DNA from 4 places in the Vibrio tasmaniensis genome. Region 4 is predicted to be linked to each of the others. Evidence: predicted binding sites of a transcription regulator. Region 4 holds the regulator's gene; each other region holds the start of a gene.
What was found. The regulator CRP, encoded in region 4, controls carbon source genes, mostly activating them, when cyclic AMP is high. The targets are predictions, from matches to a motif close to TGTGANNNNNNTCACA.
Positions count from the first base shown of each region.

Region 1: the regulator CRP is predicted to act here: its motif matches at 4,203-4,218, upstream of malT (HTH-type transcriptional regulator MalT).
Region 2: the regulator CRP is predicted to act here: its motif matches at 4,138-4,153, upstream of recB (exodeoxyribonuclease V subunit beta).
Region 3: the regulator CRP is predicted to act here: its motif matches at 2,816-2,831, upstream of rppH (RNA pyrophosphohydrolase).

Region 1 is NZ_AP025511.1:471,990-478,155, reverse strand. Features, by position in the region: gene OCV44_RS16465 (DUF368 domain-containing protein) at 1-738, opposite strand, end outside; gene malT (HTH-type transcriptional regulator MalT) at 1,306-4,014, opposite strand; gene OCV44_RS16455 (glycogen/starch/alpha-glucan phosphorylase) at 4,581-6,166, shown strand, end outside.
Region 2 is NZ_AP025510.1:2,499,664-2,505,829, forward strand. Features, by position in the region: gene recD (exodeoxyribonuclease V subunit alpha) at 1-366, opposite strand, end outside; gene recB (exodeoxyribonuclease V subunit beta) at 366-4,040, opposite strand; gene OCV44_RS11255 (hypothetical protein) at 4,282-4,443, opposite strand; gene recC (exodeoxyribonuclease V subunit gamma) at 4,450-6,166, opposite strand, start outside.
Region 3 is NZ_AP025510.1:2,664,999-2,671,164, forward strand. Features, by position in the region: gene ptsP (phosphoenolpyruvate--protein phosphotransferase) at 1-2,143, opposite strand, end outside; gene rppH (RNA pyrophosphohydrolase) at 2,146-2,664, opposite strand; gene mutH (DNA mismatch repair endonuclease MutH) at 3,281-3,946, shown strand; gene OCV44_RS11955 (DUF6482 family protein) at 4,036-4,347, opposite strand; gene OCV44_RS11960 (DUF1127 domain-containing protein) at 4,540-4,791, opposite strand; gene vpsR (cyclic-di-GMP-binding transcriptional regulator VpsR) at 5,526-6,166, opposite strand, start outside.
Region 4 is NZ_AP025510.1:305,513-311,678, forward strand. Features, by position in the region: gene astA (arginine N-succinyltransferase) at 1-182, shown strand, start outside; gene astD (succinylglutamate-semialdehyde dehydrogenase) at 222-1,679, shown strand; gene OCV44_RS01355 (DUF1338 domain-containing protein) at 1,936-2,727, shown strand; gene crp (cAMP-activated global transcriptional regulator CRP) at 2,905-3,537, opposite strand; gene OCV44_RS01365 (phosphoribulokinase) at 3,779-4,648, opposite strand; gene OCV44_RS01370 (YheU family protein) at 4,726-4,938, opposite strand; gene OCV44_RS01375 (hydrolase) at 5,035-6,042, opposite strand.

The sequences.
Region 1 (6,166 bases), on a different replicon from region 4:
CGTTTCTTTCCACGGCCAAATCTTCGGCAGTGTACCGATCATCAAACCAGTCAAGAATACTAATGTGAAGTCGCGGAATGAGCGCAGTAACCAAGAAAGTACGTGCGAGAAAGTCAGTAGGCCAATCACACAGCCACTAAGGAATAGCGCAAGCACATCGATTTGGAACTCTTTAACCGCACCAAGAACCGGACCATACATACCAATTAATAGCAGAATGAAGCTACCCGAGATACCCGGCAAAATCATCGCACAGATTGCAATCGCACCTGCAATGAGAATATTGATACTGGTAGGTTCCATTTGCAGCGGCTTAAGCACGGTAATGCTGTAAGCGAAGGCGACACCAAGCAGCAAAAATACGAATCGAATCATATCGCGCTTTTCTACTTGTTTAAGAATATGGAAAACCGACACCAAGATAAGGCCAAAGAAGAAAGACCATAGTGGAACTGGGTGGGTGACTAATAACCAAGAAATCAGTTTTGCAAATGTCGCAATGCTCGTGAATACGCCTGCGAACAGTGAAATTAGGAAAAAACCATTGATGTGGCTAAACGCGGCTTTGAAACCTTCACGCTTCCATAGTCCAAGTAAGCTAGGGTTAATTCTTCGAATGCTTTCTAGTAGCGTATCGTAGATACCAGTGATGAATGCGATGGTTCCGCCCGACACGCCAGGGACAACGTCGGCTGCGCCCATTGCCATGCCTTTGAAAAAAGTACTTAAGTAGTTCATTGCTTCATAGAGTTGAGAGTGATTTTGTGCAGTATACAAACTTTAGTGTAAAAAAAGTATGAATATGCCTTTGGCGAGGTGCTTTATTACCTCTTTAATTGTAAGGCAATACGTTGATGTGAACATCTGCCTTACATTTAAAATACAACTGCTTGGTGTCTTATTATTACCGGCTGCAGTGAAACTTGTTTTCTATCGATATTGCATCTTGGTTGCATTATGCAAATGCACTTTGCAATTCGCATCATGAATTAGAGGTTTTTATGCGATGCAGGGCTTATAAAACGGCTGAATTAAAGTTGGCACGCTAACTGCATTATATACATTGACCCTTCTTAAGCCGAGGGTCACCTAGCCAACTGACGTTGTTAGTGAACTTATGATTTGTTCACAAATATATAGAGCCAATCGCGATTATTGCGGTTGGCTATTTTTTTGTCTGTCGTTTGGCTCTCTATGATCTGCTATCTGCTATTAACCCCATGCTCCAAACGAAAAAAAAGCCAGTCACCATAGGTAACTAGCTTAAGCTTTTCTCGAATCAATCTCGAATCAATCTCGAATCGTTTAGTACCCCATCAACTGCAGTAAATTCTCCGCTGTGCTGATCGCTTCTTTACGGTTAGCAATGTTTAGCTTTTGGTAAAGGTTACGGATGTGAGTCTTGATGGTGGTACCTGCTACATCGAGTTCTTGAGCGATCTGCTCGTTACTGAACCCTGAATAGATCAAACCAAGTACTTGCCATTCACGCTGGGTGAGTGGACTCGTGCGCACAAGTTCAGGAATGTTTGGGTGATTGACTAAGTTTTCAACAAAGTCTTCATCAAAGTGAACCGAGCGGCTGCGTTGGGTGGTCGAGATATCTTTCATGATCTGTTGAGCGCGATGGCGTTCTAAGTCACCTAAGCCAGGCTTGTTGCTCAACTTATCCAAGATATGTCCGATAGTCCCGCCGTCTACTAAGAAGTTGCCGACCATACCGGTTTGGTTAGTCATATGAAGCGCTTCTTCAAGTAGCACGCGTGCGCTGTCTTCATCGTTAATTTGTGTACGTAATACGGCTTCAACGATCAAGTTTCGGTTGGTGTCTGTAATCAGATGTGAACGCTGAGCTTCACTCTTAAGGAAAGTCAGCGCTTCTTCCGCTTCTTCATACTGATCAAGAATGATGTGAGCGCGAACGATGTTTCTCCATTGCAGTTGGCAGAAGTGGTTGCTTGCCGATTCAGGTCGAACAGCCACATTTAACCAATCGCGTATCGCCTCTTTATTGCCTTTTACTTGCCAAAAAAGAATCAAAGAAAGGGAAGCGTTCGCCGTCCAGTCCACGTGGTAAGTCGATTGACGCAATAGGTGCTGAATTTGGTCGATAAACTTAGATGCTTTATCAATTTCACCGCGACTCAGTGAAATACGAGCCAGCATTGAATAGCTGTGAAGGTGCTTACTTGGCGAATGGTGACCAAGGATATCTAAGCCTTTGTAACAGCACTCTTCCGCTTCATCTAATCGGTTCCAACACCAGAATATTTGAGCTCTAACACGCAGTAAGAATTCATGCAGAGGCACGTATTTTAGCTGGTGTTCTTCGATCAATTTGAACGCACTGTCTTGCAGCTCGAATGCTGCTTGAACGTAACCCTGTGCAATTAAGATCTCGCTCTGTTGTAGAATTGCCCAAAGCGCTTGGTGGTAAACTTGGTACTGGCGTGCAAGTTTTTCTGTTTGCTGCATCATCGGCAGTGCACGGCTCAAGTTGCCCATTACGTGATTGACTTCACCAACAACAGACGTGGCGACAATTCGGCTACGATAGACGGTGGTGTTCAGCTGACTTAGCGAAAGCTCTGCCAATTCCAAGGCCTTTTCAGGTTCATTACTGTTAATCGCGACTTGCGCGCGTAGGGCGTTGTATTGACCTTGTTGTTGAGTATCGAGTTCAATATTTCGAGCTTGATATTGTGTTTCAGCCTCTTCCAATAATGTCCCTACTTGTTCGTAGCGGTGCTGACTTTGTGCTAGCCAAGCTCGTAACATGGACAGTTTAGGGTCGCTGTAAAGTTGATCCGTAGTCAGTTGCTTGATCGCCATCTCTAACGAGGAAAGTTCTCCTTGGTTAAACATCGGCCAACCGTGATCTGTCAGTATTTGAATGATCAGTTCTGGGTCTTCAGCGCGCTGTGCATGGCGTAGTGCTTGGTGTGGTGTGTCTTGTTTAATCCACGCCTTCGCGGCACTTCGGTGCAACTCTGCTTCTTGTTGAGGGATTCGAGCTTGACGCTCATGTGCCAAAAATTCACCAAAGAGGTTATGGAAACGATACCAGTTCTTTTCGCCTTCAAGCGGGTAGATGAATAAACCGAATCGATTTAATGATTCGATCATACCCAGTGCGTCTTCACGTTGTGTTAGCGCACAAACCAGTTCGTCGTTGAAGTGGTCAAGCACTGAACACTGCATCAAGAACTGTCGAGTTTCTTTGTCTAACAGGTCGAAAACCTCTTCAACCAAGTAGTCCCACAGATGGGCTTGATTAAAGTGGGAGAAGGACTCTGCAGACTGCGCCAGCGTGCGTTTTTGATGTTGGGCTTGCAGCGCAATAAGTTGAAGGGCAGAAGGCCAACCCTCTACATAGGTACAAATACTGTCTGCCGTTGTGTCATCAATACCATCGGCAACACGCTGATTAAAAAAGCGCGTCGTCTCTTCGGTATCAAAAGCCAGCGAGTCATTACCTAATTCGATCATTAAGTCTCGAACGCGAAGGTTTGCCGTACCAAGGGGTGGTGTACCACGACTGGTTACAACTAGCGTGAGATTGTCGGGCATGTGTTTGAGGAAAAAGCGCATTGCTTCTTGAATGTCATCATTGTTGACTAAATGGTAGTCGTCTAAAACAAGAAAACACTCATGATGATAGTCCGACATCTCGGCGAATACTTCGCTCAATAAAGAATGCAGCGATGAAAACTGTCGTTTCTCTGCCAGTTTTTGGGCATTGGGACAGGAATTTTGAGTCGCTTTATTGAGTGATTGGAGTAGGTAGTTGATAAAACGGAAGGCATCGTTGTCACTATCATCGATGCTGTACCAACCCACATTCGGCTTATCTAACAGCCACTGTGCAGCCATGGTGGTCTTGCCATAGCCCGCAGGAGAACGGAACAATACAAGCTTATAGCAATCTGCGTTCTGGAGCAGATCGAGAACCCTAGGTCGTAGGATTGCATTATGTAAGCGGCCGGGACGAGTCAGTTTCGAAGGGATCCACATGTCGAAGTTTTTCACCTATTCCGTGGCGTATGTTCTGGGGATTCTAAAACCGTAAAAGAGTTGCCCAATCACATCTGCCTAATTACGTAAGTCTGTGCTTATGTTACGTGAAGAAAAATGGCACCGACTATGATTCTCCTCAGAAACCTTGCGGTCTTGCATGTTTTTGGCTTTCTACGCCCTTAATTTGAGACTTTGCTCACGTTGCGTGGTGGTTTGTGAATGTGACTTTGTTCAGTCTTACACTGAGATTTATGCAAAAGATGAGATATGGGAAATAATTTCGTGATCTCAAACTCAGATTTGCTAATCAGTTTATTCCGGTTAAATAAAACTCACATCAATTAACGTTAAGTTATCGAACGGGAGCTTGTGATCCCAGTCACTCCAACTTTTTGTTCGAAGTTAGAACATGAGAGTCAGATCACTAACCTTACATCGGTACGCCCCCTACGCCCTCTCATCTACTCCTAGTTAGTCGTATTAACGGGAGGATGTTTAGTTAATGGTGACCATGCACGATATGTCACAGATGAATTAGAACTATTAAAAGCGAGATTTCTGAAATGAAACCAACTCAGCAAAAAACTTTCGATAAAGTGTCGTTCCAAGAAAGCGTTAAAAAGCATTTATCTGCAACTTACGCAACAACGATTGAAACAGCAGATAGCCGCGCATGGTACCTAGCAATGGGGCGTGCGCTAGCAGAATTGACAACATTTGATCTGCTAGAAACTGAAAATGATGAAAAAATCAAAAACGCGAAGAGCGTTAACTACCTTTCATTAGAGTTTTTGATTGGTCGTCTAACAGGTAACAACCTGATCAGCATGGGTCTGTACGAACAGATTACTCATGCAATGGAAGAGCTAGGCCAAAACCTAACTGACCTTCTAGAAGAAGAACGCGACCCATCGCTAGGTAATGGTGGTCTTGGTCGTCTTGCTGCTTGTTTTATGGATTCTTGTGCTGCACAAGAGTACCCAACAGTAGGCTACGGTCTTCACTATGAATACGGCCTATTCAAACAGTCTTTCCAAGATGGTCGTCAACAAGAAGCACCAGACGCATGGCGTGGTGTTGAAGGTTACCCATGGGAAGTCGCTCGTCCAGAACTAGCACAACACATTGGTTTTTACGGTCATGTAGAAGTTGAATTCATCGACGGTAAAGAAGTTCGTACTTGGGTTCCAGGTATGGAAGTAAAAGCAATGCCTTGGGATCTACCTATCGTAGGTTACGAGTCAAACACGGTTTACCCATTGCGTCTTTGGGAATGTCAGGCAATTGCACCATTCTCACTAGCAAGCTTTAACAACGGTGATTACTTCGAAGCGCAACACTCGCTAATCGATGCAGGTAACATCACGAAAGTTCTTTACCCGAACGACAACCATGAGAAAGGTAAGACACTGCGTCTAATGCAGCAGTACTTCCACTCAGCAGCGTCAGTTCGCGATATTCTACGCCGCCACGAAGCAGCAGGTTTCTCTCTAGAAGATCTGCCTAAGCAAGAAACGATTCAGCTGAACGATACGCACCCAACGATTGCGATTCCTGAGCTAATGCGCATCCTGATTGATGAGAAAGGTTTAACTTGGGACCAAGCTTGGGAAATCAGTGCTCATACGTTCGCATACACGAACCACACACTACTTCCTGAAGCGCTAGAGACTTGGTCTGAATCTCTGATCAACCGTCTTCTTCCACGTCACATGGAAATCATCTTTGAAATCAACCACCGCTTCATGCAAGAAGTTCGCAAGATGTGGCCTGGTGACGGTGAGAAACAAGCGAAGCTTTCTATCATCCAAGAAGGTTTCCACCGCATGGTTCGCATGGCAAACCTATGTGTGATTGGTTCTTACAAAGTAAATGGTGTAGCTGCACTTCACTCTCAACTTGTTAAGAAAGACTTGTTCCCAGAGTTCAACGAAATCTTCCCAGGTAAACTGACTAACGTAACGAACGGCATCACGCCACGTCGTTGGTTGAAGTTCTGTAACCCAGGTCTATCTAATCTAATCACAGGTAAGATTGGCTCTGAGTGGCCAGCAAAACTTGAGCAGCTAGAAGGCATCGCTAAGTTTGCAACAGACGCGAAATTCCAAAAAGAATTTATGGCTGTTAAGAAAGAAAACAAACAGCGTCT
Region 2 (6,166 bases), 1.0 Mb from region 4:
TGTGCCAACGAGGTTAGATGATTGCAAAACAGTCACCCAGTCAATCCCCAACAATTTTTGATTCAGTTGCAATGCCGTCTCACCATACAAACCAATTAGCTGAGCAAGATCTGTCTCTTGAACAAGCTGAGTACAGATATGCCCCTTGCCTAATTCATGGCTCACCACCCCAGCTAGAAAGCCGATCTCTTGAGAGTGACTCGTCGCTTGCTGAGCAATAAAACGAGCAAACTGATAATCCAATTGGCGAATTGAGCCCTTGGCTGCAAGGAACTTGAGTACATCCATGAGCTGTTCAGGGATAAGTGAAACTGGCTTAACAGAGTTCGCTGTTTCCATACTGGTATTAGTGGTCGTTGTTGTCATTATAGAAGCCCCATCTGTCCAGTTTCATTATCATTCAATTGTGCTGAACGTCTGTCTATCACTTTACCGTCAATCAATTGATCCATTTCATCGAGCAAAGCCAATGTAGGTTTAGCCGAGAAAACACCTTGTTGAGATTGGCCGTCCATTCCTCTTAAGAACAAGTAATAAACCCCACCGAAATGTTGTTCATAACTGTAATCCGCAACGCGGCTGCGTAAGAAACGGTGCAACGCCAAAGCATAGATTTGATATTGCAGGTCATAACGGTGGTCTGCCATCGCCGATTTCAATGCTTCACCATGGTAGACGGCAACGTCATCACCTAGATGGTTCGATTTCCAGTCGAGCACATAGTATTTACCTTGATGCTCAAACACCAAATCGATGAAGCCTTTCAGCATGCCTTGCACGGTTTGAAAGCCAAGGTCACCGGCTTTTGCTGATAGCGGATCGTGATATTGAATGGTTTGATTCAATTCAGATGCCGCTAACACTTCGATCGGCAACAAGAATTCCATCTCAATCAGTCGTTGAGTTGAGTCTTTCTCGCTCAGCTTTAAGTTCTTTCCATCTAAAGCCGTGTTTAGCACCGTATCAACAAGCTGTTGAAGCACAGGTAACCATTCGAGTTCGTATTGCTCTGACTCTAACAAGTGAGTGATTACTTGCGTGTTATGGTCACTGGTTGCTGGCTCGGTAAATTCAACATCCTCAAACAAGGTATGTAAGAAGGTACCTGGGCGAGCACCGCGAGGGAACGTGAATATAGAGCGTTCCGGTTCAATCAGTTCCGACTCATCTTGCTCATCAGCACAATCAATATCGAAGCCAGACACCTCAATCGTAGCGTCATGGCTTGCTCCGTGACTACCTTGTTTTACAAGCCCCGAGTAACTGGTGATTCGCCAAGCTCGGTCAATTGAAGCCTTCAGTTCGCTAGCCTGTAAGTCGTCACTCACTTGTTCTGCCTGAACAAACACTTGCTCATGAGCGGTTGGTGTTTCAGACAGTAGTACGCTTGAATTCTTACCCTCAATCGCTGCCAAAGCTTGATTCAACTCAGCAATACCTTGCTCCTGTCCATTTTGAACCAAGTAGCCCATCGCACTCAAATGCACACCCGTCGGCTCTTTAGTTGAGCGGCCTTTACGTAACGGTGCCATACCAACGAAACAACCGTATACAGCACGAGTAAGCGCCACGTAAATCAAACGTAAGTCTTCTGCTAATCGCTCTTTATCGGCTTGTGCCAAAGCACTATCACTACCGGTAATATCAAGCACTGTGGTATCTGACTCGTGATCGTAGAACTTGCCTTCACTCGCTTCACGGTAACTTGCAACGAACGGCAAAAATACTAAGTCATATTCCAAGCCTTTCGATTTATGAATAGTAACGATTTGAACCAAGTTTCTTTCTGATTCAAGGCGTTGGATGTCATCATCGCTTCCGCCTAAACCAATTTGTGCATCTGATATCGCTTCTGCTAGCCAACGTAACAAGCCATAGTCGCTGTCGAGTTCTTGCCTTGCTTGTTGCAGCAGGTCACCAATATGCATCAAATCAGTGAGTGAGCGATCACCATTTTCTTCTTCCAGTAAACGTTCCGCGAGATGTCGTTTACTGATCACGCTGCGAAGCATTGGTAGCACGCCGCGCTGTAGCCACAACTTACGATATTCTCGAAATTCGTTAACAACGTTTTCCCACACCACTTCATCGTTGTTGAGTTCATCCAATGATGCGGCATCCAAAGCAAACAATTCCGACGCTAAACTAGCACGCAATGCACGGTCGTTTTCAGGCGTCAACACCGCTTGCAATAGGCGTTGAATATCTTGTGCGACCAAGCTGGTGAATACGCTATCTCGGTTCGATAAGTAGACACTAGCGATGCCTTGTTCCGACAACGCGTTCTTAATCAGGCGACCTTCACTACCGGTTCGAACCAAAACAGCAATATCACCTGCATTCACGGCATGTTGTTTTTTGCCGTTATCAAAATAGGCTTGCTGATTTTGAGAAGCGGTCAGAATGGTTTGAATTTGACTCGCCGTCGCCTCAGCCATTGCCTTGTGATATTCGCCCTTTGGTAACGGCTTATCTTCAGCCTCTTGCAACCAAAAGGTGAGTGCGTGCTGAGTTTCTCCGTTCATCACCCATTGGCGTTTGTCGGCCGATGGGCTAGCTGCGACGGGTAAAAATGGAATGTCTTGGTCATAGATAAACGGGCTATCCGAATTCATAAACACTTGATTTACCGCGCTGACCATGTCAGCACTCGAACGCCAGTTAGTGCCTAGCGTGTAGTGAGCACTAACTTGGTTTCTCGCCTTGATATAGGTAAAGATATCCGCGCCACGGAAGCCATAGATAGCCTGCTTAGGGTCACCGATCATAAACAAGCCACACTGCGGATTATCTAGGTAGATTCGACTAAAAATACTGTATTGCAGCGGATCGGTATCTTGGAATTCATCAATCATAGCCACTGGGTATAAGGTGCGAATTCTCTCCACCAGCAAGGATTGCTCATCCACATCAATCGACGCGGATAACTGGGTCAGCAAGTCATCAAACGATAACCATTGCTTCTGCTGTTTAGCCTTGGCTAGCATAGTTCGACAGTGGGTAATCGCATGTGCCAACAATGGGGCTTTTAGATCTGCTGGGGAGTTTAAGAAGTCCTCAATAGCCTCAAACACCGCGTGTTGAGGAGCAGTACCTTTTGGTGTTTTTTCAATTAACGTGGCTTGTGAGAACTTCTCTAATTTATCTGGGAACTGGTAATCATGGGTGTCGCTCTGAGCCCATGCTGTTACCGCTTCTAACCAAGTCGGCAAAGACTTCTTGGTGTAGCTGCGCTTGTTCACATCCGATCCAGAAATCAAAGCCAAAAAGTCCGCTTCAGATTCACACCACAGCGCTTTAAGTTGCTTCACTTTGTCTAGGTTTTGATTGTGCAGAGTTTGTAAATCACCCGACATCGCATCTACCGTCAACTTCAGCGGAGAGCCCGTCAGGTAACGGTTTACGTCAGCCAATAGCGAAGCGGGAGAACCCCAGATATTGCGAACCTCACCTGCTAATTGAATTGGCAATGGGTAGAACTGTTTACGCCAATAATCGGCAACCACTTGCGCTTTAAGGTGGCTTTCATCGGTCACAAATTCATTATCAAAGCGGCTTCCAGACTCGAAGGCATTCTGAGTCAACATTCTCTGACAGAAACCGTGAATGGTGTATACCGCCGCTTCATCCATTTGCCTTTCAGCATTGAGCAGAGTTTTCGCCGCACCAGCATGATCATCGATGGCTTGTAACAAAGGAGCAATCACAGGGTCGTCACTTTGCCCGCGAGCAAACGCGATACGTGCATCATGGATTCGCGCACGGATACGATCTCGCAGCTCGGCCGTTGCCGCTTCAGTAAAGGTCACTACCAATATTTGATCTACGGTTAGTGGTTCATGGTGTCGAGTGGCTTCCGTAAGCTCGCCTTGCGGTGCAGCCGTGCCGTGCCCAAGCAGTAGGCGCAAGTACAAGCCAGCAATGGTGAATGTTTTACCCGTACCCGCTGATGCTTCAATTAAACGCGCGCCATGAAGTGGAAACGTCATGGTATCAAGTGTTTGTGGAACGATTACCTGAGCACTGCTTGTGGTCGTCATGCCTTACTGCCTTCTGATAAATTAGTCTGTTACAAATGTGACCTAGCGTAGAAAACGTCATTCAATTTACGTCCTACGCCAATTTGTTAATAGTTAGTGCGATCTCTCTCACGGATCAATTCAGATCGCCTCGATACTATGCGCCCACGAGTTCAGGAGCGCGATTCGAGTTTTATACTCATTGCCTACTTTGAACCACAGAATAATGGTCCCTCTGACCTGTGGCCGTACAGCGAACGCCCTACACTAATAATGATTTACTGGCGGCCACTTTATTTCCTGTACCTTGCTTCTCTTCACCTAGATTCCCTTCACCTTGAAAGCAAGCGTCCCAAATGTTTACCAGCCACTCTCTTTCGTCTTCTATTAATTTAGCGCATCCGCTATTGATCTTACCGATCACAACCACCTACTCCTGATCTTCCAGATCGGCAGCAGCCAACCTTGCCGCCTGTAACACAAGCGTTGAATACATACGCGACTCAGCAGCCAATTCATCATTCCACTTAGGCCAAATACGTGAGATGTAGGTATCTCGCCCCTCGCCCGTAAAGGCGAAGCTGTCATTAAAGGTATCGGCCATTTTCTTTAGGGACTTTTCTTCGTCATCGACCCACTTACCACGGCTAAAGCCAGCCTCAACACCAGCTAATGCAGTTTTCGGAAAGTAAGGTAATGGCGCTGTCATACCTTGATAAAACAGTCGCACTAACTCAGTCAGTAAACTCTTCGCCTGAAGCGCATCGCCAATCGGCTGTAGCGTTTGGTGAACCACGCCCTCTTTTCTGTCGTAGCCAATAATATGAGTCGTTTTTCCGTGCCCCATCACTGCACAACATAGATGATCAATCCACGCTGCCAAATAATCTTGAGAGCGTATTTTTCCACTTCGGAATCGCACTAAACCTGATTGATAGTTTTGAGTTAACCAACCCGTCAAGCGAACAGGTTTACCTTCGCCTAACACATCAAATTCGATATTTACTTCGAGATCTTGCTGCGGTGATCCGCTCACAAATCGAATCTCTTTGGCTAAGTCTTCCGCTTGAACACGGTTAGTTTCAAATTCGATATCACCAAAAGCGCCGACAGGTAATCGGCCCTGTGCTTTTTGTTCAGAGACAAACAATCGAACCGCTTCGTCTGCGCCTTCTGGGTGGTCCAACAGCACTTGCAGCAAAGCATCCTTAAGTTGGAAACTCTCTAAACCATTAAGTACGAACGGCTCATCGTCTTCCATTACCGGAAGCGGCGGCTCAAACACCACTTTTAGACGGCGATTAAAGAAGTACTGTACTGGCAAACGCCAAAAACGCTGTAACTCAACCAGATCCAATTCTAACGGGTACGTTGCACCGAACAAATAGTCATCCAATGCGCGATTGAATTCACCACTGCGTTCACCAGAACGATTTGCCGCAGGTAGCCACTCTTTGGCATAACTCAATACATGGCTTGCGTCACCTTGAGTAAACGCTGCCGGGCTGAACGGTGTCATGGTGTGTTCAAAGCTGATCGCTTGAGTCAGGTTGATGCCTGAATCATCACTTGGTAGGGCTTGGTCTTCACTTAAGCAGTAGTTCTGTTGGCAGTACTCAATTAACTCTGAAACCAATACCGACGGCACTCGCTCGGTATTATCTTGAATTGAACGGCCGACATAGCTGATGTATAAGCACTCTTGCGCCGACAACATCGCCTCTAAGAATAGATAGCGGTCATCATCACGACGAGAACGATCGCCCGGACGAGCTAGACTCTTTTTGCCTACGCCATTCGGCGAGCGAGTTTGGGCGCTCATCAAATCAAAACCTTCTGGTGGCATTGAGCGAGGGTAAACACCATCATTCATGCCTAACAAACAGACGGTTTTGAACGGAATCGAACGCATCGGCATCAAGGTACAAAAGTTAACTTGCCCGGCTAAGAATCTCTGGCTAATACGCGCGCCAGATAACTTATTATTGAGGTACTGGTAGATAATGCTTGGCGACAGCTCTTGTTCATACAAGGCATCATCAAGCTGTTCATTCAGTTGCGAAAGCGCATCACGTATCGACTTAAGCACCACCTCGCCTTCCAGTTCAACCGCAAAGAAATCATCAATCATTTGCAGCAAGATTTCA
Region 3 (6,166 bases), 870 kb from region 4:
CCAAATCCTGTAATTCAACCAAGTTCGATTGGCGAATCAAATATTTGGTTCTGGCGACGTTCGAAGTATTCATACTTAACGTCTCATACCCTAACCCAATCAATAGCAGCGCGCCCATCGGATCACCGGCTAGCTCGCCACAGATACACACAGGCAATTGATATTGCTTACAAGTATCATGAATGTGTTTTAATGCCATGATCACCGCTGGGTGCATGGATTCATAGACATCAGAGACTCGTGAATTGTTCCGATCAACCGCTAATAAATATTGCGTTAAGTCGTTGGTACCGACTGAAACAAAGTCGACCTTATCAGCAATCAGCGGCAGTATGTAAAGCATGGATGGCACTTCGATCATGATACCAACGCGAGGCATACGCACTCGGTTATCAAGCTCGTGTACTTCATCGTAAGCCTGTTCAATAAGCTGAACCGCATCATCCAGCTCCTGCGCACCTGAAATCATCGGTAATAAAATACTTAAATTCTGACTATCACAGCTAGCACGCAACATGGCGCGTAGTTGAATAATAAAGATATCTGGGTGATCGAGTGTAAAACGAATACCACGCCAGCCAAGAAATGGATTATCTTCTTCGATTGGGAAGTAAGGTAACGCCTTATCCCCACCAATATCCAAGGTTCGCATCACCACTTGCTTCTCTGGGTAGCTCGCGAGTACAGAACGGTATTGCTTGAATTGTTCGTCCTCTGACGGAAACCTCTGCTGCAACAAGAAAGAAATTTCGGTTCGATACAGCCCGACCCCATCAACACCTTGGTTGATAGCGATGTTAGTGTCTGCACTCAAACCCGCATTAAGCAGAATCTCGACTTGCTTGTCGTCTTTCGTTTTTGCCGGTAAGTACAGTTCTCGATTGACCATAGAGGAGAGCTCACTCTCTTCTAGAATCAGCCCCCGATACTCTTTGAGCAGGTTTTGAGTCGGCTCAATAAAGATCTCACCACTATACCCGTCAACAATCGCTTGCTTACCATTAGCTTGAGCAAGATTTAGGTTAACCCCCATAACAGAAGGAATACCCAAAGCTCGAGATAAAATCGCTGCGTGCGAGTTCGCCGCCCCTTCCAAGGAAATAACCGCTAATAGTTTTTCTTTGGGAATAGACGCTAATACAGAGGCCGTTAACTCACGAACCACCAAAATAATCGGTTTATCTAATGTGCGGAGTTCATGTTCAGAGTTGTGGAGGAAATAGAGCAGTCTTTGCCCAAGCTCTCGGACGTCTTGCGCTCTCTCCCGAAGGTACACATCTGACATACGAGCAAAACGGTTAGAGTAACTCTCAACAACCTGTCTCAATGCCCAATCTGCTTTGTCGCCTTTCTGAATTTGGCTCTTGAGATCCTTACGCAACATGGGATCGTTGAGTAAGTGAGTGAACAGGTCAAAGATCGCCAACGCGTCTTTATTGATTTCGCTATCTAAGCGCTTTCGCATCCGCTTAAAGTCATTGAGGGCGTTTTCAACCGCTACCGCCAACAACTCATGTTCTCTCTCTACATTGAGCGTAGAAGCAGGATAAACATCGGTAAGTTCAGGCTGAGTGTTGTCCCACCACAGGTCACCAATCGCCACGCCCGATGAAGCAGCGATACCTTTGGTCGCAGGTAGCTTCTGTTGCTCTAATAGCCAATGGCCTTGAGTTTGAGCGTGCGCCACAATAACCGCAAGTTGAGCTGAGAGAGTGACAAGGAAGGATTCTTCCATCTCACTGAATAAACGAGGAGACTTCTGCTGAATGACCAATACGCCAAGCACTTGCTTGCGATGGATAATCGGAGTGCCGAGAAAAGCGTGATAAACCTTTTCTCCAAGTTCTGGAAAAAACTTATAAGCAGGATGAGCAGACGCTTGCGCAAGGTTGATAGGTTCAGCACTTCTTTTAACCAGGCCAACCAGACCTTCGTCAAAACCAATGTGAATGCTATTACCTTGGAAGATCAGGCCTTGAGTTGCCATCAACTCAAGGCGCTGCATATCATTATTTGCCAAATACACGGTGCAACATTCTGTCTGCATCGCGCTGCATGTCTCTTTAACCAAAATATCAAGAGCCGTCGACACATCTTCAACTCTTGATACGTGTTCAACTATTTCCCTTAGTTGGCTGAGCATGCTTAACCTCTACGCAATTTGCGCTTTCCTTTTGTTTTTCGCTCTTTAAACGGCATTGCTAAAGATGCGAATTCTTTCATCGCTCGACGGTAAACATCTCGCTTGAAAGATACAACTTGTCGAACTGGGTACCAGTAACTCACCCAACGCCAACCATCAAACTCAGGTGTGCTTCCACGCTGCATATTGATATGCGATTCATCGCAATCTAAGCGTAAAAGAAACCACTTCTGTTTTTGTCCAATACAGACAGGTTTAGAATCCCACCGAACCAGTCGTTTGGGCAGCTTATAGCGTAACCAATGACGACTTGTCGCGACGATCTTTACATCCTTTTTAGTAAGGCCAACCTCTTCATACAACTCGCGGTACATTGCCTGTTCCGGAGTCTCACCTTCATCGATTCCCCCTTGAGGGAATTGCCATGAATGTTGCCCGTATCGTTTAGCCCAGAAGACCTGACCATGGTTGTTACAGATTACAATACCAACATTTAATCGGTAACCATCGCCATCTATCACTGGCCAACCTCTATCTAAATTTTTAATTACACTGATTTTTCCACATATCCCCAATCGGAGCAAACTTAGTGACGTGACAAGCGCTATATTTATGAATAATAACTACGAATATGGATAAGTTTTGCTCAAATCTTAGTTACCCACACAAGAGTGAGACATAGACCACATTTATTCACCTTTTCTGTGAATAACTATGTGAAGAATTACCTTCAATCGTTTTTTTTAATCCATAGATTCATCAACACTAAAAACAACCAATCAACCAACTTTATTTTATTTCATTAAAAATCAACAAATTAAATTTGAAACTTAATTTTAAAAAACAATAAAAATGTAAAGGATCCTTTAGAAACTCAACATGGTTAAAGATCAACCACTCCGATGTTTATCCACACAGGTAAGTGAAAGATTCATTTTGAACCCCATTTAGCAAGCATTTTATCGACCTTAAACCCCTGTTTATTTATCCACTAAATTAATATTTCAATTAATTACCTTCATGTCCTGTGGATAACCATGAGTTTGATCCCTTTTCTAGCAAGGCGATCATTTCTTAACCAGTCGTCATATGGTGATAACTTCTGGTAAAATCATTTTTTTGATCATGCCTTTTATTATGAAACCAGAACCACAAACACAACAAGAGCTGTTAGACAGAGCCTATGCTATTGCAGGGATGACCTTTAAAGAGCTCGCAGATGAAGCCGAAATGGTTGTACCAAACGACCTAAAGCGAGATAAAGGCTGGGTTGGGCAGCTATTGGAATGGCACTTAGGTGCGCCTGCTGGCAGTAAACCAGAACAAGATTTTGCCAAGCTCGGTATCGAATTAAAAAGCATCCCGATTGGCTATTCAGGGAAGCCACTCGAAACCACCTTTGTTTGTGTAGCACCATTGATGGGTGTGCAAGGCATAACTTGGGAAACCAGTCACGTTCGAAACAAGCTGTCGAAAGTGTTGTGGATCCCGGTAGAGGGAGAAAGAGAGATCCCGCTGGCAGAAAGACATGTAGGATCCCCTTTGTTATGGACACCTAGCCAAGCTGAAGACGAACTATTGAAAAGAGATTGGGAAGAGCTGATGGAATTGATCGTGTTAGGTAATGTTGAACAGATAACAGCAAGACACGGTGAAGCACTGCATTTACGCCCAAAAGCCGCCAACAGTCGTGTGTTAACTGAAGCTTACGGTGCAAGTGGAAAACCTATCAAAACCAAACCTCGTGGTTTCTATCTACGAACTCAATTCACCCACAGATTACTGACAACCCATTACGCATAGATCGCTTAATAGAGCCTCGATAGCCAAAACTATCAGTGTGTTACAGAGCAGTCTGTAGTTAGAAGCAATCTCTAACGATAAACGCTCTTTTAATGAGGTTTGAGCGCCAGTTCAATATCACAGTAGCTTTGGCTTGGCTCATTACCAAACTCGTCATACGCGTTATGGAGTCGAAGGTATGCCTTTTCAAAGCCTAGCCGGAGTAACTCCTCTTTTACTTGATCCAAGGATCCAAAGTGAAGCGGCTCTCCATCTTGCTTTACGGGTTCCAGCTTATGTTTGTACTCCACTGCCAGTAAATATTCTGAGATATCAGAGCAACCAATAACATACACTTTCGGTGTCTGATAAGAGTCTTTGTGCTCTCCATGTAACCACATGTCTAATTGATGCTTTTGCATAGCCAGCCTCCCTTGCTCTATAAAGCTTAGCCGAACTATTTACCTTTACTAGATAACGACTTAAAAAAGCAAAAAAGAGAAGCAAGAGCTTCTCTTTTTTGGCCAGTTCTAGTTCAAAAGTTTGCACTTTCGACGCCATAACCATCACTGCGACTTATCTTAGGGGTTGAACGGTGCTATCAACCCCGCAGATTACGTCGGTATTCGCGCACTTAGGACACGACGAAGATAACGTACTCGACGTTCAATCGTGACGACTTCAGGTTCAGAAAAACCAATTGGTCGACCATCGGCTTCAAGGCCAATATCTCTCAATAAGTGAGTATTGTTCCACGGTAGATCATATGAACTACGGCGAACTTTTCGTTGCCATTCACGCTCTTCACGACGAAGATCAGCACGGATAAGGACTGTTGCTAATTTTAGATAGACTGAGTGACGCATAATAACTCTCCAGTTGTTGAATCAACTGAGGAAAAATAGCGTGTTAGATAGTATGAGGGCTTCTCACTTAGCTGCTATTTTTCCGCAGCCAAATAAGGGTACGGATCTATTAGTTAGGTTTATCTTGGGTGTTTCGATCGGCCATGGCTGATGTTTGTGACATATCAGTCACCAGGTCAGTACACGGATCAAACGACGCGCAAATATGCTGTATAAAATCGAAATGTTTCATTTACGCCTCCAAACTAACTAAAAAATCCAAAAAGAAATAAGATAATAAAAGCAGACAAGTATTTGTTAAACTGCTGCTTTCACGGTTAAATTCTAACCAAGTGAGTATATTATTCAACCGCTAATTGATTAACAATTTCAAAACAAATTATTCACCCGAAATATTAGTTGCATATCACTTTACATATAACATATTCACTATGATTATATAAAATCACAGCATATCTATCTTAGGGCTCTCTCTATAATACCAATCACAGTAAGTAAGTGATCAAACATAGCGTAGGAAAAAAGCTTGAGAACAAGGCAGAATTTTTTGATAAGTAGTTATTCTACAATCAAAAATTCTAACGAAGTTATCGAGGTTTTTAACAAGCTAGGGTGACCAGTTATTTACTACGATTGGTATAATACAGCGGACTATCCTTCAGAAACAAAAAAGCCACGTATGATACGTGGCCCTTAAATTTACAGTGACTGAATAAAGTCATGTAGAAAAGAGTCTAAACAACGCCTTCAGAGATAAGACCATGTTTATTAAGTAAGCGGTACATAGTTGCACGCGAAACTCCAAGCTCCTTAGCGGCCAAAGATACTTGACCACCATGAGATTCCAACACAATGAGTAAGGCATCTCGCTCTGAACGTTCACGGATACTTTTCAGACTGCGGCGTTCATCATTCTGTTTTGGTAAATCCAGCTGGTGATCCTCAATGATCACGGCATCTGACATCAACACGACGCGTTTGGTCTGATTCATCAATTCACGAACATTGCCAGGCCAATGGTAGCGATTCATCGATCGAATAGCATCGTCTGAAAAGCTCTTAGCTTGTGCATTAAACTCTTTCGAGTACTCACGCAGAAAATGATTCGCCAGTACTGATATATCACTTACACGCTCTTTCAAGCTAGGAACATGGATACGCAGAACATTGATGTAATGATAAAGCTCTTCATTGAAGTCGCCCTCGATCAATGCCTTTTCGATATCAGAAGAGTTAGCTGCCAAAATGCGAACATCAACAGACTTAGCTCCCTTCGAGGTTTCAACTTTTCCCTCTTGTAAAAAGCGTAAAAGATTCAATTGTTGATTACGTGGCATCGCAAGGACATCGTTAAGTAAGATGGTTCCACCATCAG
Region 4 (6,166 bases):
CAATTGCAGAGCATTCAAGCTCTAAAGACTTCCTAATTGGTAATACCTCGTTTGAGAACTTCCGCGCAGTAGCCGCGAAAGGCGCGTATGACCAAGCAAGCGACACAGTGATTTTATCATCTGAAGTAGCAAGCGCTCTTGAAGTAAAAGAAGGCGAATTCGTTCGCATGTTGGCTCAATAAGAGCGGCGATTATCTGTCGAAGATTTTAAGGATAGAAGTATGACTCAGTGGATAGCAGGACAGTGGGTGGCAGGTCAAGGCGACGCCATGACATCAGTAAGCCCATACAACAATGAAGTGGTGTGGCAAGGCGATAGTGCAACGCCCGCGCAGGTTGAATCTGCAGTGGCATCGGCTCGTGAAGCCTTCTTAGTTTGGAAAAAACTGAGCTTTGCAGAGCGTGAAGCGATCGTGTTGAATTTTGCTGAGAAGGTAAAAGAGAACAGCGAAGAAATTGCACAGATTATTGCAAAAGAGACGGGCAAACCGATTTGGGAAACTCGCACTGAAGCGGGTGCGATGGCGGGTAAGATCGCTATCTCAATCCGTGCTTACCACGAACGTACGGGTGAAGCTTCACGTGAAGCCGCAGGCAACCAAATCGTACTGCGTCATCGTCCATTAGGCGTAATGGCGGTATTTGGTCCTTACAACTTCCCAGGTCACCTACCTAACGGTCATATTGTTCCTGCACTGCTATCGGGAAATACCGTGGTCTTTAAGCCGTCAGAGCAGACGCCTTGGACGGGTGAATTTGCGATGAAACTATGGCAAGAAGCAGGCCTTCCTGCTGGCGTGATTAACCTAGTACAAGGCGCCAAAGAGACAGGTATCGCACTAGCCGATGCTAAAGGTCTTGATGGCGTGCTATTTACGGGTAGTGCTAATACTGGTCATATCCTTCACCGTCAATTCGCAGGTCAACCGGGCAAGATGCTGGCGCTAGAGATGGGTGGCAACAACCCTATGGTGATCAGTGATCAATTTGGTGATGCTGACGCGACGGTTTATACCATTATCCAATCGGCGTTCATCAGTGCAGGTCAACGTTGTACATGTGCACGTCGCCTGTATGTGCCTGTTGGTGAAAAGGGCGATATGCTGCTAGATAAACTGGTCGCAGCTACGCAAAAGATTCGTGTCGATCAGCCTTTCGCTGAACCAGCACCCTTCATGGGGCCACAAATCTCTGAAGCGGCAGCTAAGTTCATTCTGGACGCGCAAGCTAATTTGCAATCGCTAGGTGGTGTTAGCCTAGTTGAAGCAAAAGCGGGTGAAGCGGCGTTTGTTTCTCCGGGCATTATCGATGCAACGAATATTGCTGAACTGCCAGATGAAGAGTACTTCGGTCCATTGCTACAAGTGATTCGTTACCAATCGCTAGAGCAAGCGGTTGAGTTAGCTAACGACACTCGTTTTGGTTTGTCTGCTGGCTTAGTTTCAACAGATGATTCTGAATGGGAATACTTCGTTGACCATATCCGTGCGGGCATTGTTAACCGTAACCGCCAACTAACAGGCGCAAGTGGTGATGCACCATTCGGTGGCCCGGGTGCTTCAGGCAACCTACGCCCAAGTGCTTACTATGCGGCTGACTACTGTGCTTACCCAATGGCGTCAATGGAAGGTGGTGAAACTCAACTGCCAGCTACGTTTAGCCCAGGTATTGAGCTGTAGTTTTTGCTTTTAAGCTATAACTTGATGAATCACAAGCTTATGAGCTCTAGGTTCATGAATAACAGATTCATTGGTTAATTGTGTAATAAGGAAGTGGTGTTATCGCTTCCTTTTTCTATCACGTCCGACACCTAGATAGGGCGGAAGAAAATAATAAAAAAGTATGTCACAGGCTGATGGCTGCTGACTCTGTGTCCAGCCTCTCCCTCTCTAATCCAAATTACTAGCTTGCTAGAACCTCTGACAAGGAGTCACCATGACGCCCGATCTACTCTTTAAATCACTATGGGATGATTACATTCACAGGCTTTGCCCATCGGCTGAGAAAGTGCATCACTTGCTGAAAGAAGACGAAGCTCTGATTAATGATCACATTGCACTGCGTACTTTCAATGTTGCACCGCTAGGTATTGAAACATTGGCTAAACCTTTCCTTGAGTTAGGTTACAAGGCGTGTGGCGATTACTTATTTGAGAGCAAGAAGCTAGTGGCTAAGCATTACGAGCACCCAGACCCAAACCAACCGAAAGTGTTCATTAGTGAGTTGAAGGTCGAAGAGTGTTCAAGTGACTTGCAACAGATCGTGGCTAAGTTGGTTGAGCAAGTCGACGCAAGCAAGCTTCAAGGTCATGAGTTCTTGTTTGGTGGTCGCCTTTGGGACCTGAGCTTTGCGGATTTCCAAGTTCTAGCAAAAGAGAGTGAATACGCGTCTTGGCTAGCGGCTCATGGTTACGGTGCAAATCACTTTACGGTGAGTGTGAACCAGCTCAATGAGTTCGATGAAGTACAGACTGTGAATGACTATTTGAGAGATTCAGGTTTCACTATCAATGCATCTGGTGGTCAAGTTAAAGGCTCTCCAGAGGTCTTATTAGAGCAATCATCTACAATGGCAGACAAAGTCCCAGTTTCATTTGTTGAAGGCAATGAGATGATTCCTGGAGGCTTCTATGAGTTCGCTAAGCGTTATGCGATGGCCAACGGTGAGCTTTATACAGGTTTTGTGGCCGCATCGGCGGATAAGATCTTCGAAAGCACTAACGGTTAAAGGAAGATACGAGTACGGGCTTTGATCTAGAGATTCAGATAGGCTTCGCTTTGAGAGTATTTTCGCTTGGAAGCTGTAGGTGTTTCATTCGTATTTTCTTTGTAGATCTTTAGAAAACAAAAAAGCCACCAAATTCGCATTTGGTGGCTTTCAAATTTTTGGCTCAGTTAATCGAGATTAACGAGTGCCGTATACCACGATAGTCTTACCGTGTGCAGAAATTAGGTTCTGCTCTTCTAGCATCTTCAAGATACGACCAACTGTCTCACGAGAACAACCAACGATCTGGCCAATCTCTTGACGAGTGATCTTGATTTGCATGCCGTCAGGGTGAGTCATTGCATCTGGCTGTTTCGCTAGGTTTAGTAGCGTTTGAGCGATACGACCTGTTACGTCAAGGAACGCTAAGTCACCAACCTTTTGGCTAGTTACTTGTAGACGGTTTGCCATTTGCGCTGAAAGGCGCATTAGGATATCTGGGTTCACTTGGATAAGTTGACGGAATTTCTTGAAAGAAATCTCAGCTACTTCACAAGGAGATTTTGCACGAACCCATGCAGTACGCTCTTGGTCTTCTTCGAACAAGCCAAGCTCACCGATGAAGTCGCCTTGGTTTAGGTAAGAAAGAATCATTTCCTTACCTTCTTCGTCTTTGATAAGAACTGCCACAGAACCTTTAACGATGTAGTACAAGGTTTCTGCCTTTTCACCAGCATGAATCAAAGTACTTTTTGAAGGGTACTTATGAATATGACAGTGTGAAAGGAACCACTCTAATGTTGGATCGGTTTGGGGTTTACCTAGAACCATAATATCTTACTTCCTCTGCAGGGTATGCTTGCCGCTTTCCATATTTTAGCTAAGCCTGAATTGACCTAGCTAGGATAAGAGCACTCGTTGAGTGCTGCAAGCTATCTTGTGTTTCGTTTAAGAATAGTATCCTTTTTCAGGTACTATTTCTTGATTTTAATCGTGACCAAGCTACGATTTTTTACGCAAAATTGTGCACATGATCACGGTATGAAAAGTAATCAACCAGAATGTTGTTTTGTTAGCCTATTTTCCCGGTTTCTATAAGTTGTTGCAGGATAGGCCTTACAATGAGCTCCATAGCAAAACTCATCTTGCCGCCAGGTACTACAAGCGTGTTGTGGCGCGACATAAATGAGCCATCAATCATAGCCAGAAGATAAGGGAAATCGACGTTTTTGATGCCGCGTAAGCGTATAACAACGAAGCTTTCATCTAAACTTGGGATCCCTTTAGCATTGAGAGGGTTTGATGTGTCTACCGTTGGAACACGCTGAAAGTTGATGTGAGTACGCGAAAACTGAGGAGTAATGTAGTTAAGGTAATCATCCATCGAGCGAACAATTGAGTCCATTACTGCTTCGCGAGAATGACCACGATCGCGTGTGTCACGAACGAATTTTTGGATCCATTCTAGGTTTACGATAGGCACCATGCCGATAAGCAAATCGACGTGTTGAGAAACATTGATGTCCCCATCTACCACACCGCCGTGTAGGCCTTCGTAAAACATCACATCGGAATTTTCAGGGATCTCTTGCCATGGTGTGAAGGTGCCGGGCATTTGATTATAAGGCACGGCTTCATCAAAGGTGTGTAGGTAGCTGCGGACTTTGCCCGTACCTTCATTACCGTATTGACGGAAGAACTCTTCTAATGCACCAAAATCGTTAGCTTGTGGGCCAAAGTAGCTGATGTGCTTACCTTGCTCGCGCGCCTTACGGATCTCGACGTCCATCTCTGGGCGAGTGAAGCGATGGAAGCTGTCTCCTTCAACCCAAGCAGCCTTTACGTCCATCATATTGAACATTTTTCGGAAGGCTTCTGAGGTAGTGGTGGTGCCGGCTCCAGATGAACCCGTCACCGCAATAATTGGATGTTTAGCGGACATGACAACCCTTGTCTTTTGAGTAACTTACTTGTTAGCAATCGTTTACCACTATAACACGGCTCCTTTATGAGCGCAGCCTAGAAGCGTTTTGTGACTTGAATATCAACGGTTTCATGCAGCTCAGAAAACACGATACTCACTTCTCCTGAGGCTAATTGATGTTTCACTTGGTCAATTTTGTTTTGCAGTGAAACTTCTATGTCACCGTAGTCTGTACCTTCACGCAGCACGAATTCTTTAATGAGGTTTTCCAGTGTCTCTGGCGCAATGTCTTGCCATGGGATGATCATAAATACTTCTCTCTTTTATGTTCATGGATAGGTTTATTGATGTAGAAATGAATGAGCTTAGTAATATTTTCACTTCTATTTAATAAGGCTCGGTCATTATGCCGAATCTTGGATACTTTCATAGTAGGCGGGTAATGCTTCTTCTAACCAAAATCTAGGCTTGAGTGTGCTACCCGTAATGAACCCGACATGGCCGCCTTTCTGGAACAGTCGATAATCGATATTATCGGGCAGAACGAACTTTGGAATCACATCATCAGTCATGAAAGGATCGTCCTTGGCATGAATGATTTGTGTGGGAAGCTTAATCCGATTCAATTTAGGCAATGCTGAGCATTGCGCGTAATAGTCTTGTGCATTCTTGAACCCGTGCAGAGGCGCAGTGATTCGTTCATCAAACTCGTACAGCTTGTCGATCTTCCTGATGCTTTCCGCAGAGATGCCAATCTTCTCTTGCAGTAGCTTATGTTTCTTCAACGCATTCGATTTCAAAGAATTGAGCAGGTACTTTTTATAGAGCTTGGAAAAGCCCTGCTCAATGCGACTAGAACAACACGCTAAGTCAAAAGGTGCAGAAACTATCGTTGCCGCCGAAAGTAGAGGATCGTCCGCGTACTCAGCCAAATAGTTCGCCAGCATGTTTCCACCTAAAGATATGCCAACCGCAACCTTAGGATTGTTGGGAAACTGCGCGTGCAGATGCCTTAGGAAAAAGCGCGCATCTTCGACTTCACCTGAATGGTATGCACGAGCCAAGCGATTTGGTTTTCCGCTGCAACCTCTAAAGTGCATCATCACTGATAGCCAACCATCTTTAGCAAAGGCATTCATCAGCCCGTTGGCGTAAGGGCTCTCAAAGCTCCCTTCTAATCCGTGGAATAGAACGAATATCGGCTTGTTACTTAGTTTGTCAGAGCTTGGATTGTCATTAGTCGAGTTGTCACCATCAGGCGATTCACTCCATGCAAGGTCTAGGAAATCGCCGTCGGGAGTTTCTAAGGTTTGCCAGTGAGGGGCAAACAGCGCCTGCTTTCTAATAAACCGTGGCACTAAGGTTTGTAAGTGCGGATTAGAGAGACCGGCCGCTGCGGTAAATATTGTCATAAAACAGTCCATGCTTCTTTTATGGGCTTTGATAAAGTGTTGAGCTTGTAGTGAAAGGCCCACGTTTTTATTTGAGCTTGGTTGATTCTCGTCATAAGCGCAAGAGTTTCACTTATATGGGTTA